3 regions of the Streptomyces sp. NPDC039423 genome follow, and region 3 is predicted to be linked to each of the others. Evidence: riboswitches for the same ligand, from Rfam matches in the RefSeq annotation. Region 3 holds a riboswitch; each other region holds the start of a gene.

Region 1 (5,799 bases), on a different contig from region 3:
GGCACGAAGGGGCTGATCGGCGCCTGGAGGGCGCTCGGCGCGACCAGGTCGCGGTGGTAGGCGTACCGCCCGAAGTGCAGGATCTGCATCGCGATCCGCCCGCCGGCCGCGTGCACCGCGTCCGTCACGACCCGGTGCTGCGCGGCCTCCTCCTCGGTGGTGAGCCTGGCCCCGCCCTCGTACGGCCGGCCCGCGTCGTTGGGCGCGATGCCACCGGTGACGATCAGCCCGACGCCGCCGCGGGCGCGCTCGGCGTAGAAGGCGGCCATGCGGGCGAAGCCGTTCTCCGCCTCCTCCAGCCCGACGTGCATGGACCCCATGAGCACCCGGTTGGGCAGGGTGGTGAACCCCAGGTCCAGGGGGCTGAGCAGGTGCGGGTACGGGGCCGGGGCCGGGGTCGCAGTCATGGGGGCGCCTCCTCGCGCGATGTCGTCGCCCCAGTTGTAGACGACCCCGGGGGCCTTGTGCAACAAGTTGCATAAGGATCGGGGCGTGACCTCCGCTACGTACCGCCGCCTACGCGCCGCCCGCGCCGCCGGCCCCCGCCGCCTACGCGCCGCCCGGGACCGCGGCCGCCGCCCAGTCCTCCAGCTCCTCCGGGGTGCGCGGGCCCGGCTCCTGTGCCCCCAGCAGGCCCCGCTCCCGCAGCACCCGCGCCACCGCCATCCCCCACGGGCGGCGCAGCCGGGCCGCGTCCAGCAGGGCCTGGTCGGCCAGCAGCTCCGCCGCCGGACCGGTGCGCAGCCCGTCCGGGGTGAGGACCGCCGCGTCGTCGGCCCAGCGCAGCGCCAGGTCCACGTCGTGCGTCGCCATCACGACCGTGGTCCCGGAGGCGCGCAACCGGTCCAGGACGGCCAGCAGCCGCTCCTGGCCGTGCGGGTCCAGGCCGGCCGTCGGCTCGTCGAGGACCAGCACCCGGGGCCGCATGGCCACCGCGCCCGCGATCGCGGCCCGCTTGCGCTGCCCGTACGACAGCAGGTGCGTCGGCCGGTCCTCCAGCGCCGCGATGTCCAGCGCCTCCAGCGCCTCCCGCACCCGCTCGCGCACCTCCGCCTCCGGCACGCCCAGGTTCAGCGGCCCGAACGACACGTCCTGGCCCACGGACGCCGCGAACAACTGGTCGTCCGGGTCCTGCACCACGAGCTGCACCGTCGTCCGCAGCCGGGTCAGCCCCGCCCTGTCGTACGACACGTCGCGCCCCTCCAGGCGCAACCGGCCGCTCGCGCACCGCAGGCCACCGCTCAGCAGCCGCAGCATCGTCGTCTTGCCGCCCCCGTTGCGGCCCAGCAACGCGATGGAGCGCTTTTCCGGCACGGCGAAGTCGACGCCCTCGAGCACGGCGGGACCGTCCTCGTAGGCGTATCCCGCACCGACGAGTTCCACGACGGCGGGAGCATTCATGGCAGGAACCTCTCGAGTACGAAGGTGGCGACGACGAGCCCGGCGAGCAGCACGCCCGTCGCGGCGAGGAAGCGCCCGGACACCGCCGTGGGCGGCACCAGCACCCGCAGCGTGCCGTCGTAGCCCCGCCCGGCCAGCCCCGTCTGGAGCCGCGCCGCCCGGTCGAAGGCGCGCACGAACGCGGTCGCGCCCAGGCCCGCCAGGGAGCGCCAGGTGGCCGCCCGGCTCGTCAGCCCGAGCCGCGCCGCCTGCGCCTCCCGGATCCGCCGGACCGCGTCCAGCAGCAGGAAGCTGATCCGGTACATCACCAGCGCCACGTCGACGACCGGCGCCGGGACGCCCGCCCGGACCAGCCGGGGCAGCACGTCGGACACCGGGGTGGTGAACGCGAACAGCAGCACGCCCATCGAGGCCGCCGACGTGCGCAGCAGCAGGCGCCCGGCGTGCGCCGGCCCGTCGGGCGCGAGCGTGACGAACCCCTCCGCCCCGCCGACCTGGAACAGCAGGGGCAGCGCGCCCGTCACACAGAAGCCGAGCGGGACGCGCCACGCCCGCCACAGCCGGCGCGGCGGGACCCCGGCCGGGCCGAGCAGCACCACGAGGGTCGCGGAGGCGACCAGCGCGGCCCCCGGCCACGGCGGCAGGCACACGGCCAGCAGCGTCAGGCCGAAGCCCAGCGCGGCCTTCTCGCACGGATGGCGGCGGCGCCAGCGACTGCTGTGCGCCGCCGCGTCGATCGGCAGCACCGGCGGTTACGCCGGCGTCCGCGGCGCGTCGGCCCCGGAGCCACCCGCGCCGACCGCGTCGGCCGGTGCCGCGTCCGGGGTGCCGGGAGTGCCCGGGGTGTCCGGGGTACCCGGGGTGTCCGCCGCCGGGGCGTCCCCGCCGGGGGACCCCGCCCGTGCCCGGGCCTCGCCCTGCCGGCGGCCGCGCCGCAGACCGAAGTAGTAGGCCAGTACACCGGCGCCCAGGGCGGCCTGGAGCGAGAACAGCGCCGACTCGATCTCGCCGGACGGCGGCTCGTACAGCGGGGTGAACCACGGCTCGTAGTCCGGGTGGGACTCGGTGATCGCCGTCTCCGCCTGCCCGTCGGCGCCCGTGAACGGCTCCTCCTTGTGGTCGCCCATGCCCAGGGCCAGCGGCAGGACGGCCAGCGCGACCACGACGAGCAGCAGCAGCGAGTTGATCCTGGCGTTACGGCTCATCGGGCCACGGCCTCCTTGTTCGCGGACACGACGCCGAGCCGTGCCAGATCACCCTTGCTGGACTGCATCAGCAGCCGCATCACCAGCACGGTGAGCAGCCCCTCGCTGACCGCCAGCGGAACCTGAGTGATCGCGAAGATGCCGCCGAACTTGGCCAGCGCGCCGGCCACCCCGCTGCTGGGGTCCGGGAACGCCAGCGCGAGCTGCACGCTGGTGACGCAGTACGTGGACAGGTCGGCGACGAAGGCCCCGAAGAACACGCTCACCATCAGCGGCACCTCGAAACGGCGCAGCAGCCGGTACGTCCCGTAGCCGGCCCACGGACCGACGATCGCCATGGAGAACGCGTTGGCGCCCAGGGTCGTCAGGCCGCCGTGGGCCAGCAACAGCGCCTGGAACAGCAGCGTGATGGTGCCCAGCACCGCCATGATCGGCGGCCGGAACAGGATCGCGCCCAGCCCCGTGCCGGTCGGGTGGGAGCAACTGCCCGTCACGGAGGGCAGTTTCAGGGCGGACAGCACAAACGTGAAGGCGCCGGACGCACCGAGCAGAAGGGTCGATTCCGGATTGGCCTTGACCTCACGGGTCAGGGCCCTGACCCCGTGGACGACGAAGGGGGCGGCCGCGACGCTCCAGGCGGCCGCGTGCACGGGGGGCAGATAGCCCTCGGCGATATGCATATGGAAGGAGACCCTCTCCAGCACCTCGTGGATGGACAACGCGCCCTGGCCGGTCTCCTGGCTGACGGGTCATGCCGCCGCGGCTCCGCCTTCCCGGACGACGCGGTTCCCCGCGACGTTCCAGTGGCTTCCCGAGGTGGTCCCCCGGGAGTGGAGCCGGACTTCCCGATCACAGTGGCGAGGGCCGCACCGGTACCGCACCGGTTTCCCGTACACCAAGGCCCTGCGACAGTAGTGCGTTGACCAGGTACATCACAAGCCGCGCGTCGGCGCACGGCCCGGCTCCACCCGCGGGGCACACCTCATTCCTTGCGGTAGCCGTACGCCTCGGACGCCGCCGCCACCACCGCGTCCAGGTCACCGCCCGCCGACGCGGTGACCACCGCCGCCACGGCCCCCTCCACGAACGGCGCGTCCACCAGCCGGGTGCCCTCGGGCAGCTCGTCCCCCTCCGCGAGCAGGGCCTTCACCGTCAGGACGGCGCTTCCCAGGTCCACCAGGACGGCCACCCCCGCACCGCCGTCGACCGCCGTCGCCGCCCGCGTGATCAGCTCCGCGCTGGTGCCGAGCCCCCCGTCCGGGGTGCCGCCCGCGGCCGCCACCGGCGCGGTGCCGCCGCCGGCCAGGCCCCGCGCCAGCTCGGCCACGGAGGACGCCACCGCCGCGCTGTGCGAGACCAGGACCACACCCACCTGCCCGCTCACCGGCCGCCCCGCTCCGCCCCCGCCTCGGCGAGCGCCGCGAACAGCAGGGCGGAGGACGTCGCCCCCGGGTCCTGGTGCCCCTCGCTGCGCTCACCCAGGTAACTGGCCCTGCCCTTGCGGGCCCGCATCGGCACGGTCCCCAGGGCGCCCCGGTCCGCCGCCTCCGCCGCCGCCGGGAGCGACTCGCCGAGCGACTCGGCCAGTGCCTCGACGGCCGGCTCCAGCGCGTCCAGCATCGTCTTGTCCCCGGCCTTCGCCCCGCCGAGCTGCGCCACCGCCGCCACGCCCACCCGCAGCGCCTCGGCCAGTTGCACCGGCGCCACCTCGGCGGCGTCGCCCAGAGCCTTGCCCGTGCGCCGCAGCAGCGTCCCGTACAACGGCCCCGACGCGCCGCCGACCGTGGAGATGAGCTGCCGCCCGGCGAGGGTGAGCACGGCCCCCGGTGTCCCGGGCCGCTCGTCCTCCAGGGCCGTGACCACCGCGGCGAAACCGCGTCGCAGATTGGCGCCGTGGTCGGCGTCGCCGATCGCCGCGTCCAGCTCGGTGAGCCGGCCGGCCTCCCGGTCCACGGCGGCCGCCGCCCCGGTCAGCCAGCGCCGGAAGAAGTCCGCGTCGAGCACGCCCCTCACCGTCCCCAGCGGAGCGCGGCGGTCCGCACCGGCGCGTCCCACAGTCGCAGCAGTTCCTCGTCGGCCCGGCACAGGGTCACGGAGCACCCGGCCATGTCGAGCGAGGTCACGTAGTTGCCGACGAGCGTACGGGCCACGGGAACGCCCCGCTCGCCCAGCACGCGCTGGACCTCGGCGTTGAACCCGTACAGCTCCAGCAGCGGTGTCGCCCCCATGCCGTTGACCAGCACCAGCACCGGACCGCCGGGCCGCAGGTCCTCCAGGACGGCGTCGACCGCGAAGTCGGCGATCTCGCGGGAGGTCATCATGGGCCGCCGCTCCCGGCCCGGCTCGCCGTGGATGCCGATGCCCAGCTCCAGTTCGCCCGGCGGCAGGTCGAACGTGGGGCTGCCCTTCGCGGGGGTGGTGCAGGCGCTGAGCGCCACCCCGAAACTGCGCGCGCTCGCGTTCACCCGGCGGGCGATCGCCTCCACCCGCTCCAGCGGCGCACCCTCCTCGGCCGCCGCGCCGGCGATCTTCTCCACGAACAGCGTGGCCCCCGTCCCGCGCCGTCCGGCGGTGAACGTGCTGTCGGCGACGGCCACGTCGTCGTCCACGACGACCTTCGCCACCTGGACGCCCTCGTCCTCGGCGAGCTCGGCGGCCATCTCGAAGTTCAGCACGTCACCGGTGTAGTTCTTGACGACGAAGAGCACCCCGCGCCCACTGTCCACGGCCGCCGCCGCCCGTACCACCTGGTCCGGCACGGGGCTGGTGAACACCTCACCGGGGCAGGCGGCCGACAGCATCCCCGGCCCCACGAACCCGGCGTGCAGCGGCTCGTGACCGGACCCGCCCCCGGACACCAGCGCCACCTGCCCGGCGACCGGCGCGTCCCGCCGGACGACGACCCGGTGCTCCACGTCCACGGTGAGCTCCGGATGTGCGGCCGCGATCCCGCGCAACGCGTCGGCGACCACGGTCTCGGGTACGTTGATCAGCATTCTCAATGGTGCCTCCCAGCTTGGTGCGAGCAGGTGGTCCTGGCTGCCGGCCGCCCTCCCGGCACCCCGGTGACGGGCCGTCCGGCCCAGTATCGGGGCGGTGACGGCACGGCGGGGCGCATCGGACCGGATCGCGCCGGACACGGCCCCCGAGGCGTCCCCGCCGCGTCCCCGGGCACGGCCCCGACGCGTCCCCG
Region 2 (5,799 bases), on a different contig from region 3:
GCCGTTGTCGTCGCGGTAGCGGGTCAGCAGCGACTCGGCGAGCGCCTGGCCCGTCTCCCACGCGAGGCGGGAGGGGACGGCCTTGGGGTCGACGGAGTAGAAGTTGCGGCCGGTCGGCAGGACGTTGACCAGGCCGCGCAGCGGCGAGCCGGACGGTCCGGCCGGGACGAACCCGCCGTTCAGGGCGTGCACGGCGTGGTCCAGCTCGTCGGTGGTGGCGGCGAGGCGCGGGACGACCTGGCGGGCGGCGAAGTCGAGGACGGCGGCGACGGCGTCGTCGTAGCCCTCGGCGACCGTGGCGACGGCGGCCGGGTTCCAGTCGGCGGCCTCCATGGCCTCCACCAGGGCGCGGGCCTTGGCCTCGGCCTCGTCGGCGCCGGTGCGGGTGGCGGCGGACTCGTCCAGGCCGAGGGCCTCGCGGAGGCCGGGCAGGGACTGGGTGCCGCCCCAGATCTGGCGGGCGCGGAGGATGGACAGGACCAGGTTGACCCGCTCGGGGCCGGTGGGGGCGCCGCCGAGGACGTGCAGCCCGTCACGGATCTGGGCGTCCTTGACCTCGCACAGCCAGCCGTCGACGTGCAGCAGGAAGTCGTCGAACCCGTCGTCGTCCGGGCGGTCCTCCAGACCGAGGTCGTGGTCGAGCTTGGCGGCCTGGATGAGCGTCCAGATCTGGGCGCGGATGGCCGGCAGCTTGGACGGGTCCATGGAGGAGATCTGCGCGTACTCGTCGAGCAACTGCTCCAGGCGGGTGATGTCGCCGTACGACTCGGCGCGGGCCATCGGCGGCACCAGGTGGTCGACGAGCGTGGCGTGCACGCGGCGCTTGGCCTGGGTGCCCTCGCCCGGGTCGTTGACCAGGAACGGGTAGACCAGCGGGATGTCGCCGAGGGCCGCGTCGGGGCCGCAGGCGGCGGACAGGCCGGCGTTCTTGCCGGGCAGCCACTCCAGGTTGCCGTGCTTGCCGAGGTGGACCATCGCGTCGGCGCCGAAGCCGCCGTCCTCGGCGCGGGCGGCGATCCAGCGGTAGGCGGCCAGGTAGTGGTGCGACGGCGGCAGGTCCGGGTCGTGGTAGATCGCGATCGGGTTCTCGCCGAAGCCGCGCGGCGGCTGGATCAGGATGAGGAGGTTCCCGCGCCGCAGGGCGGCGAGGACGATGTCGCCCTCCGGGTTGCGGGAGCGGTCCAGGAACATCTCGCCGGGCGGCGGGCCCCAGTGCCGCTCGACCTGCTCGCGCAGCTCCGCCGGCAGGGCGGCGTACCAGCGCTTGTAGTCGGCGGCCGGGATGCGGACCGGGTTCTTGGCGAGCTGCTCCTCGGTGAGCCAGTCCTGGTCGTGGCCGCCGGCCTCGATCAGGGCGTAGATCAGCTCGTCGCCGTCGCCGGACGCGAGGCCCGGGACGTCCTCGGCGCCGAAGTCGTAGCCCTCCTCGCGGAGCCGGCGCAGCAGTGCCACGGCGGAGGCGGGGGTGTCGAGGCCGACGGCGTTGCCGATGCGGGAGTGCTTGGTGGGGTACGCGGAGAGGACCAGCGCCAGGCGCTTGTCGGCGTTCGGGATGTGCCGCAGCCGGGCGTGCCGGACGGCGATCCCAGCGACGCGGGCGGCGCGCTCGGCGTCGGCGACGTACGCGGGCAGGCCGTCGGCGTCGATCTCCTTGAACGAGAACGGCACGGTGATGAGGCGGCCGTCGAACTCGGGGACGGCGACCTGGCTGGCGGCGTCGAGCGGGGAGAGGCCCTCGTCGTTCTCCTCCCAGGCGGCCCGCGAGCCGGTCAGGCACAGGGCCTGGAGGATCGGCACGTCCAGGGCGGCGAGGGCGCCGGCGTCCCAGGCCTCCTCGTCGCCGCCCGCCTGGGCCTCGGCGGGCTTGGTGCCGCCGGCGGCGAGGACGGTGGTGACGACCGCGTCGGCCGTGCGCAGGCTCTCCAGCAGCTCCGGCTCGGGGGCGCGCAGCGAGGCCACGTACAGCGGGAGGGCCTGGCCGCCGGCGTCCTCGATGGCGTCGCAGAGGGTGGAGACGAAGGCGGTGTTGCCGCTCATGTGGTGGGCGCGGTAGTAGAGCACGGCGACCACGGGGCCGGTGGTGGCGCGCGCGGTGCGCTCCAGGGGGCCCCAGGTGGGGGCGGCGGCCGGGGGCTCGAAGCCGTGGCCGGTGAGCAGGACGGTGTCGGAGAGGAAGCGGGCGAGCTGCTCCAGGTTGTCCGGACCGCCGTGGGCGAGGTAGGCGTGCGCCTCGGCCGCGATGCCGATCGGGACGGTGGAGGTCTCCATGAGCTGGGCGTCGGGGGCCTGTTCGCCGGTGAGGACGACCAGCGGCGTGCCGGTCGCGCGCAGCGCCTGGAGGCCGTCCTCCCAGGCGCGGATGCCGCCGAGGAGGCGTACGACGACGAGGTCGGCCCCGTCGAGGAGGCCCGGGAGGTCGTCCATCGGGAGCCGGGCGGGGTTGGCGAACCGGTACGCGACGGGGCCGCCGGCCGCGCGGGCGCTGAGCAGGTCGGTGTCGGAGTGCGACAGCAGCAGGATCGTCGTGGCGGGCGCCGGGGCGGGCGCCGTCTCGGGCGTGGTCGCGTGCGTCATGACGTGCGCAGGCCTTCCTCGGGGTGTCCGCGCCCCGGGTGGTCGTAGGACGGCGGGAGTTCCTGACTCGTCCGGTTTCCGGCCGGACTCACAGTGGCGGGACCGCGCCGGATTCTCACCGGGCTTCCTCCCTAGGGCCCTGGGACCCTGTGCCGTCTGCATAGTAGAGGCTGCGCGTATGCTCGCCGCCATGCCGCCCAGCTCACCAAATCCCCAGGACCGGGGTGAAGCGCACATACGGGACCGTGTCCGCGAGCGCGGTGACGCGTGCCCCGGTGCGCTCCGGCTGCACCGGGCCGACGACGGGTCGCTGGCCCGGCTCCGCCTCCCCACCGGCGTTCTGACGCCCCGTCAAGTCCTGGCGCTGGCCGACGCGGCGGACCGCCTGGGCGACGGGCACCTCTCCCTCACCTCGCGCGGCAACGTGGAGTTGAGGGGCCTCGGGGAAGGCTGCGGACTCGGGCTGGCGGACCTGCTGCGGGACGCCGGACTGCTGCCGTCCGAACGGCACGAGCGGGTACGGAACATGGTGGTCTCGCCGCTCGCCGGCGCCGGCGTGCAGGCGTGGGCCTCGCGCCTGGACGAGCTGTTGTGCGCCGAGGACTGGACGCCGGAGCTCTCCGGCCGCTTCCTGTTCGCCGTGGACGACGGGCGGGGCGACGTGGCGGGCCTGGCCGCCGATGTGACGTTGCTCGCAGAGCCCGCCGGGACCGGCCTGGTCCGGGTGGGGCGTACGACCCACCGGGTGTCCTCCGCCGACGCGCCCCGCGCCGCGCTCGCGGCGGCCGGGGCGTTCCTGGCGGCGGCCCGCTCGGCCGGCACCGGCGCCTGGCGGGTGCGGGAGCTGCCGGCTGGGCAGGACGTGGACGTGGACGGACACCTGCGCCGGGCCGGCGTCGCGGCGGAGCCCGTACCGGACGCGGCGTTCCCCACGTGCCCCCCGCCCGCGCCCGGAACGGCCGGCGACGGCATGCTGTCCGTCCTGGCCCGCCTCGGCCGGGTGACCACCGCCCAGTTCCGCGCCCTGCTGCCCGCCGGGGAGGTGCGGGTCACCCCGTGGCGCGGGTTCGTCCTGCCCGGCTTCACCGACCCGGCGGCGGCCCGCGAGCGGCTGCGCGCCCTGGACGGGGCCGGGTTCATCACCCGTACCGACTCCCCCTGGATCGGCGTCACCGCGTGCACCGGGCGCCCCGGCTGCGCCAAGTCCCTCTCCGACGTACGGGCGGACGCCCGGCCCCGCGAGGGCGCCCTGCCCGTCCACTGGTCCGGCTGCGCACGCCGCTGCGGCCACCCCCAGGGCGCGTGGACCGACATGGTGGCGACCGGCGAGGGCGCGTACCAGCCGACCGTACAAGGACCGACGAAATGAGCGAGAGCAGAGTGTTCGACTACGAGAAGGACGGGGCGGAGATCTACCGCCAGTCCTTTGCCACGATCCGTGCCGAGGCGGATCTCGCGGGCCTGCCGGCCGACGTCAGCCAGGTCGCCGTGCGGATGATCCACGCGTGCGGCATGGTCGACCTCGTCCGCGACCTGGCCTACACGCCGGACGTGGTGGCCCGCGCCCGCGAGGCGCTGCGCGCCGGCGCGCCGATCCTGTGCGACGCGCAGATGGTCGCCAGCGGCGTCACGCGCAAGCGGCTGCCCGCCGGCAACGACGTGGTCTGCACGCTCTCGGACCCGTCCGTCCCGGCGCTCGCCGCCGAACTCGGCACCACCCGCAGCGCGGCCGCCATGGAGCTGTGGCGCGACCGGCTCGAAGGGTCCGTCGTCGCGGTGGGCAACGCCCCGACCGCGCTGTTCCGGCTGCTGGAGATGATCGAGGCGGGCGCGCCCCGCCCGGCGGCCGTCATCGGCATACCGGTCGGGTTCATCGGGGCGGCCGAGTCCAAGGACGCGCTGGCCGCCTTCCCGGGCCTGGAGCACCTGGTGGTGCGCGGCCGGCGGGGTGGCAGCGCGATGGCGGCGGCGGCGATCAACGCGATCGCGCACGAGGCGGAGATCCAGGCATGAGCGGCAAGCTGTACGGCGTGGGGCTCGGCCCCGGCGACCCGAATCTGATGACGGTCGCGGCGGTGAAGGCCATCGCGGCCGCCGACGTGATCGCGTACCACTGCGCCCGCCACGGCCGTTCCATCGCCCGTTCCATCGCGGCCGAGCACATCCGCGAGGACCACGTCGAGGAACGCCTGATGTACCCGCTGACCGTCGAGACGACGGACCACCCGGGCGGGTACCGGGGTGCGCTGAACGACTTCTACGAGGAGGCGTCGGCGCGGCTGGCCGCCCACCTGGACGCGGGCCGCACGGTCGCCGTCCTCGCCGAGGGCGACCCGCTGTTCTACGGCTCCTACCAGCACATGCACAAGCGGCTGGCGGACCGGTACGACACCGAGGTCATCCCCGGTGTCACCTCGGTGAGCGCGTCGGCGGCCCGGCTGGGCAAGCCGCTGTGCGAGGCGGAGGAGATCCTGACGATCATCCCCGGCACGCTGCCGGAGGAGGAACTGACGGCCCGCCTGGCGGCCACCGACTCGGCCGTCGTCATGAAGCTGGGCCGGACGTTCCCGACGGTACGGCGCGCCCTGGAGCGGGCGGGCCGGCTGGACGACGCCCACTACGTGGAGCGGGCCACGATGGCCGGCGAACGGACCGGCGCCCTGGCGGACGTCGACCCCGGATCGGTCCCCTACTTCTCCGTGGCGGTGCTCCCGTCGCGCGTCGACTCCGGCCCGGCCGTGCCCGCCTCGGGCGAGGTCGTGGTCGTCGGCACCGGCCCGGCGGGCCCCCTGTGGCTGACGCCCGAGACCCGGGGCGCGCTCGCCTCGGCGACCGACCTGGTGGGCTACACCACCTACCTGGACCGGGTCCCCGTGCGCCCCGGCCAGGAGCGGCACGGCTCGGACAACAAGGTCGAGTCGGAGCGCGCCGAGTTCGCCCTGGACCTGGCCCGCCGCGGGCGCCGGGTGGCGGTGGTGTCGGGCGGCGACCCGGGCGTGTTCGCCATGGCCACGGCCGTCCTGGAGGTCGCCTCCCAGGACCCGTACCTGGACGTCCCGGTCCGCGTCCTGCCCGGCGTGACCGCCGCGAACGCCGCCGCCGCGAAGGCGGGCGCCCCGCTGGGCCACGACTACGCCACCCTCTCCCTGTCGGACCGGCTCAAGCCCTGGGAGGTCATCGCCGAGCGCCTCCGCGCGGCGGCCGCCGCCGACCTGGTGCTCGCCC
Region 3 (5,799 bases):
CCCTGGCGACGCCCCGGGAGGCGGGCCTGCTCGGGACCGACGTGGGCCTGCCGATGCTGATGCTCTCCCGGCACTCGCTGGACGAGAACGGCGAACCGGTGGAATGGGTGCGCTCGGTGTACCGGGGAGACCGGTACAAGTTCGTGGCCCGTCTCAAGCGGCCCAACGGCTGACGCCACCGAGATCCTTACGAGACCCGTCCGTTATCCGGACCGGGGTTCCGCGCGGCGGACCGGTCCCCTAGATTGCGTGCGCATTACGCCATGTGATCAGCGAGGGGACGGAGTCGCCGTATGACACAGGAGAAACAACCAGCAATCACCCCGGTGCGGGTGGTGGTGGCGCTCTGTCTGTTCGCGCCCTTCGTGGCGATGCTGTGGGTCGGCTCGTACGCGAAGGTCGAGCCGACCCTCGCCGGGATCCCGTTCTTCTACTGGTACCAGATGGCCTGGGTCGTCATATCGACCGTGCTGACGATGGTCGCGTACCAGCTCTGGCACCGTGACCAGCGGGCCCGCGCGGCGGCGCGCGGGTCCTCGGCCCCCTCCGCCCAGGGGGGTGCGTCGCGGTGAACGACGGCGTGAACGGCGTCGCGCTCGCCGTCTTCATCTTCTTCTTCCTGGCCGTCACGGTCATGGGCTTCATGGCCTCGCGCTGGCGCAAGGCCGAGAACGAGCACAGCCTCGACGAATGGGGCCTGGGCGGCCGCTCGTTCGGCACCTGGATCACCTGGTTCCTGCTGGGCGGCGACCTCTACACGGCGTACACCTTCGTCGCCGTCCCGGCGGCGATCTACGCGGCCGGCGCGGCCGGCTTCTTCGCCGTCCCCTACACGATCCTCGTCTACCCGCTGATCTTCACCTTCCTGCCGCGCCTGTGGTCGGTGTCCCACAAGCACGGGTACGTCACCACCTCCGACTTCGTCCGGGGACGGTTCGGCTCGAAGGGCCTGTCGCTGGCGGTGGCCGTGACCGGCATCCTCGCCACCATGCCGTACATCGCGCTCCAGCTCGTCGGCATCCAGGCGGTGCTCGACGTGATGGGCGTGGGCGGTGGCGAGACCACCCACTGGTTCGTCAAGGACCTGCCGCTGCTCATCGCCTTCGGTGTCCTCGCGGCGTACACCTACTCCTCCGGGCTGCGGGCGCCGGCGATGATCGCCTTCGTCAAGGACACGCTCATCTACATCGTCATCGCGGTGGCGATCATCTACATCCCCATCAAGCTCGGCGGCTTCGACGAGATCTTCAGCAAGGCGGGCGAGGCCTACGCGCAGATCAACCCGGCGACCGACAAGCCGCGCGGCGCGCTGGTGCCCGGGGAGATGGGCCAGTGGGGGTACGCGACGCTCGCGCTCGGCTCGGCGCTGGCGCTGTTCATGTACCCGCACTCCATCACGGCGACGCTGTCCTCGCGCAGCCGTGACGTGATCCGCCGCAACACCACCATCCTGCCGCTGTACTCGCTGATGCTGGGCCTGCTGGCCCTGCTGGGCTTCATGGCGATCGCGGCCGGCGTGAAGGTGCAGAACGGCCAGCTCGCCATCCCGCAGCTGTTCGAGGACATGTTCCCGGACTGGTTCACGGGCGTCGCCTTCGCGGCCATCGGCATCGGCGCGCTGGTCCCGGCGGCCATCATGTCGATCGCCGCCGCCAACCTGTTCACCCGCAACATCTACAAGGACTTCCTGAAGCCGGACGCCACGCCGGAGCAGGAGACCAAGGTGTCCAAGCTGGTGTCGCTGCTGGTCAAGGTGGGCGCGCTGGCCTTCGTGCTCACCATGGACAAGACGGTCGCCATCAACTTCCAGCTCCTCGGCGGCATCTGGATCCTCCAGACCCTGCCGGCGCTGGTGGGCGGCCTGTTCACCCGGTGGTTCCACCGCTGGGCGCTGCTGGCCGGCTGGGCGGTCGGCATGGTCTACGGCACGGCGGCGGCGTACGGCGTCGCCAGCCCGACCCAGAAGCACTTCGGCGGCTCGTCCGCCGAGATCCCGGGCATCGGCGAGATCGGCTACATCGGTCTGACGGCGTTCGTCCTCAACGCCCTGGTCGTGGTGGTCCTGACGTTCGTGCTCCGGGCGACCAACGCGCCGGACGGCGTCGACGAGACGTCCCCCGGGGACTACACGGCCGACGCGGGCGACCCTGGCGTGAAGGTGGAGCTCCCTCCGGCCACGGCGGGCGCCGGGCACTGACCCATCCGCGTACGAGGGCCGTCGTGCCTCCCCCGGTGGGGGCACGGCGGCCCGTTCGTTGTGCACTCTGGCCCCATGGACATCACCATCAGGGCGGTACGGCCGGAAGAACACGAGGCGCTCGCCGACGTCACGGCCCAGGCCTACCTCGGCGACGGGTTGCTGGCCTTCGGGGAGAGCGACGAGTACCTGATCGAGCTGCGGGACGTGGCCGGGCGCGCCGCGCGGGCCGAGGTGCTGGTCGCGGTCGCGGAGGACGAACGGGTGCTCGGGGGCGTGACGTTCGTCCCCCGGGGCGGCGGTCCGTGGGGCGGGCACGCGCGGGACGGGGAGGCGGAGTTCCGGATGCTGGCGGTGGCGCGGGCGGCCCGGCGGCGCGGCGCGGGCGAGGCGCTCGTACGGGCGTGCGTGGAGCGGGCGCGGGAGGTGGAGGGGTGCCGGCGGCTGGTGGTGTCCTCGTGGCAGTCCATGCGGGCGGCGCACCGGATCTGTGAGCGGCTGGGGTTCGACCGGACCCCGGAACGGGACTGGCAGGCCGCTCCGGGCGTCACGCTCCGCACCTACGCCGTGGAACTCTGAGCCCCGGTCGACACAACATGTGGGGGGTGCCTCAATCGGCGCCCCCCACATGTATGCTCGTCCTCGCTGTCGCCGCAGGGGAATCCGGTGCAATTCCGGAACTGTCCCGCAACGGTGTGTTGGTGTGCCTATGGGTACGTACGAGTCCGAAGACCTGCCGACAGCGCGCCCGGACCGTCCGGCCCGGGTGCCCAGACGTCCGGGCCTCGCGGAGTGGGCCGGTGGACGCGGTGCCCTGCGCCCCCGTACCCGGGCGTGCCCGCTCCCCTGCCCGCGCCGCCGGTGGCCCCGAGCCGAGCGAGGGAGAGCCCCCACGTGACCATCGCGCCAGCCGATCCGGTTTCAGCGATCGAGAGCGACGGAAACGACGGACCCGGGACCGTACTGCTGCGGACCCTGACCGACCTCACCGCCGATCTGCCCGACACCGACCCCGGCCGGGTCGCCGCCGCCGCGCTGCGCGGCCGGCACGCCGGGTCCGACGAGGCGGAGCTGCGGGAGCTCGCCACCGAGGCGGCCGCCGGTCTGATCGCCGAGGACCCGGCGTACTCCCGGCTCGCGGCGCGGCTGCTGGCCCGGACCATCGCGGAGGAGGCGGCGGGGCAGGGCGCGGTGGCGTTCTCGGCGTCGGTGGCCGTCGGGCACCGGGAGGGCCTGATCGCGGACCGCACGGCCGCGTTCGTCTCGCTCCACGCGGACCGGATGGACGCGCTGGTCGACCCGGCCGGGGACGACCGGTTCGGCTACTTCGGGCTGCGGACGCTGTACTCGCGCTACCTTCTCCGCCACCCGCTCACCCGCAAGGTGATCGAGACGCCCCAGCACTTCATGCTGCGGGTGGCGGCGGGCCTCGCCGAGGACGACTCGGTGCGCGCCCTGGACGAGGTCGCGGCGCTGTACGGGCTGATGAGCCGGCTGGACTACCTGCCCTCCTCCCCCACGCTGTTCAACTCCGGCACGCGACACCCGCAGATGTCCTCGTGCTACCTGCTGGACTCCCCGCTGGACGAGCTGGACTCCATCTACGACCGCTACCACCAGGTCGCGCGGCTGTCGAAGCACGCGGGCGGCATCGGCCTGTCGTACTCCCGCATCCGGGCGCGCGGTTCGCTGATCCGGGGCACCAACGGGCACTCCAACGGCATCGTGCCGTTCCTGAAGACGCTGGACGCCTCGGTGGCGGCGGTGAACCAGGGCGGGCGGCGCAAGGGCGCGGCGGCGGTGTACCTGGAGACGTGGCACGCCGACATCGAGGAGTTCCTGGAGCTTCGGGACAACACCGGTGAGGACGCCCGGCGCACCCACAACCTGAACCTGGCGCACTGGGTCCCCGACGAGTTCATGCGCCGGGTCGACGCCGACGCCGAGTGGTCGCTGTTCTCGCCGGCCGACGTGCCGGAACTGGTCGACCTGTGGGGCGAGGCGTTCGACGCCGCCTACCGCGCCGCCGAGGCGAAGGGCCTGGCCCGCAAGACCATGCCCGCCCGGGACCTGTACGGCCGGATGATGCGGACCCTGGCGCAGACCGGCAACGGCTGGATGACGTTCAAGGACGCCTCCAACCGCACGGCCAACCAGACGGCGCAGCCGGGCCACACGGTCCACTCCTCGAACCTGTGCACCGAGATCCTGGAGGTCACGGACGACGGGGAGACCGCCGTCTGCAACCTGGGCTCGGTGAACCTCGGCGCGTTCGTCAGCGGCGGCGACCTCGACTGGGAGCGGCTGGACGCGACCGTCCGCACGGCCGTCACGTTCCTGGACCGGGTCGTCGACATCAACTTCTACCCGACCGAGCAGGCCGGGCGCTCCAACGCGAAGTGGCGGCCGGTGGGCCTGGGCGCGATGGGCCTCCAGGACGTGTTCTTCCAGCTCGGGCTGCCGTTCGACTCGCCCGCGGCCAGGGCCCTGTCGACGCGTATCGCCGAGCGGATCATGCTGGCCGCGTACGAGGCGTCCGCCGACCTCGCCGAGCGCAACGGCCCGCTGCCGGCCTGGGAGAAGACCCGTACCGCGCGCGGGGTGCTGCACCCCGACCACTACGACGTCGAGCTGAACTGGCCGGAGCGGTGGGAGGCGCTGCGCGCCCGCATCGCCGAGGTCGGCATGCGCAACTCGCTGCTGCTGGCCATCGCGCCGACGGCGACGATCGCCTCGATCGCGGGCGTGTACGAGTGCATCGAGCCGCAGGTGTCCAACCTGTTCAAGCGCGAGACGCTGTCGGGCGAGTTCCTCCAGGTCAACTCCTACCTGGTGGCCGAGCTGAAGCGGCTCGGCGTGTGGGACGCGAAGACCCGTGAGGCGCTGCGCGAGTCCAGCGGCTCGGTCCAGGGCTTCACCTGGATCCCGGCCGAGGTGCGCGAGCTGTACCGGACGGCGTGGGAGATCCCGCAGCGCGGCCTGATCGACATGGCGGCGGCCCGTACGCCGTTCCTGGACCAGTCGCAGTCGCTGAACCTGTTCCTGGAGACGCCGACCATCGGCAAGCTGTCGTCGATGTACGCGTACGCCTGGAAGCAGGGCCTGAAGACGACGTACTACCTGCGCTCGCGCCCGGCGACCCGGATCGCCCGCGCGGCCCGGGCGTCCGTCCCCGTCCCCGCGCAGGTGACCCCGGAGGACGCGGTCGCCTGCTCCCTTGAGAACCCCGAGTCCTGCGAGGCCTGCCAGTGATGTCCGCTTCCCCCGAGAAGAACCTGCTCGACCCGGGTTTCGAACTGACCCTCCGCCCGATGCGCTACCCGGACTTCTACGAGCGCTACCGGGACGCCATCAAGAACACCTGGACGGTGGAGGAGGTCGACCTCCACTCCGACGTGGCGGACCTCGCCAAGCTGACGCCCGGTGAGCAGCACCTGATCGGCCGGCTGGTCGCGTTCTTCGCGACCGGTGACTCGATCGTGGCGAACAACCTGGTGCTGACGCTGTACAAGCACATCAACTCCCCCGAGGCGCGGCTGTACCTGTCGCGGCAGCTCTTCGAGGAGGCCGTGCACGTCCAGTTCTACCTGACGCTGCTGGAC

Evidence for each region. Region 3 has a riboswitch for cobalamin ahead of ACZ7LK_RS08940 (ribonucleoside-diphosphate reductase subunit alpha). Riboswitches for the same ligand answer to the same signal wherever they lie in the genome.
Region 1: another riboswitch for cobalamin. It lies ahead of ACZ7LK_RS15240 (energy-coupling factor ABC transporter permease); the one in region 3 lies ahead of ACZ7LK_RS08940 (ribonucleoside-diphosphate reductase subunit alpha).
Region 2: another riboswitch for cobalamin. It lies ahead of cobN (cobaltochelatase subunit CobN); the one in region 3 lies ahead of ACZ7LK_RS08940 (ribonucleoside-diphosphate reductase subunit alpha).

What each region holds. Positions count from the first base shown of each region.
Region 1 covers NZ_JBVKAH010000004.1:228,500-234,298, reverse strand. Annotated here, with positions in the region: gene ACZ7LK_RS15260 (NADPH-dependent 2,4-dienoyl-CoA reductase) at 1-407, opposite strand, end outside; gene ACZ7LK_RS15255 (energy-coupling factor ABC transporter ATP-binding protein) at 550-1,401, opposite strand; gene cbiQ (cobalt ECF transporter T component CbiQ) at 1,398-2,147, opposite strand; gene ACZ7LK_RS15245 (energy-coupling factor ABC transporter substrate-binding protein) at 2,154-2,606, opposite strand; gene ACZ7LK_RS15240 (energy-coupling factor ABC transporter permease) at 2,603-3,286, opposite strand; cobalamin riboswitch at 3,317-3,521, opposite strand; gene dhaM (dihydroxyacetone kinase phosphoryl donor subunit DhaM) at 3,589-3,990, opposite strand; gene dhaL (dihydroxyacetone kinase subunit DhaL) at 3,987-4,610, opposite strand; gene dhaK (dihydroxyacetone kinase subunit DhaK) at 4,616-5,602, opposite strand.
Region 2 covers NZ_JBVKAH010000008.1:117,121-122,919, reverse strand. Annotated here, with positions in the region: gene cobN (cobaltochelatase subunit CobN) at 1-2,574, opposite strand, end outside; cobalamin riboswitch at 2,611-2,741, opposite strand; gene ACZ7LK_RS24735 (cobalamin biosynthesis protein CobG) at 2,753-3,943, shown strand; gene ACZ7LK_RS24730 (precorrin-8X methylmutase) at 3,940-4,587, shown strand; gene ACZ7LK_RS24725 (precorrin-2 C(20)-methyltransferase) at 4,584-5,799, shown strand, end outside.
Region 3 covers NZ_JBVKAH010000002.1:635,828-641,626, reverse strand. Annotated here, with positions in the region: gene ACZ7LK_RS08960 (GntR family transcriptional regulator) at 1-173, shown strand, start outside; gene ACZ7LK_RS08955 (DUF3311 domain-containing protein) at 294-572, shown strand; gene mctP (monocarboxylate uptake permease MctP) at 569-2,197, shown strand; gene ACZ7LK_RS08945 (GNAT family N-acetyltransferase) at 2,273-2,776, shown strand; cobalamin riboswitch at 2,830-2,952, shown strand; gene ACZ7LK_RS08940 (ribonucleoside-diphosphate reductase subunit alpha) at 3,092-5,449, shown strand; gene ACZ7LK_RS08935 (ribonucleotide-diphosphate reductase subunit beta) at 5,449-5,799, shown strand, end outside.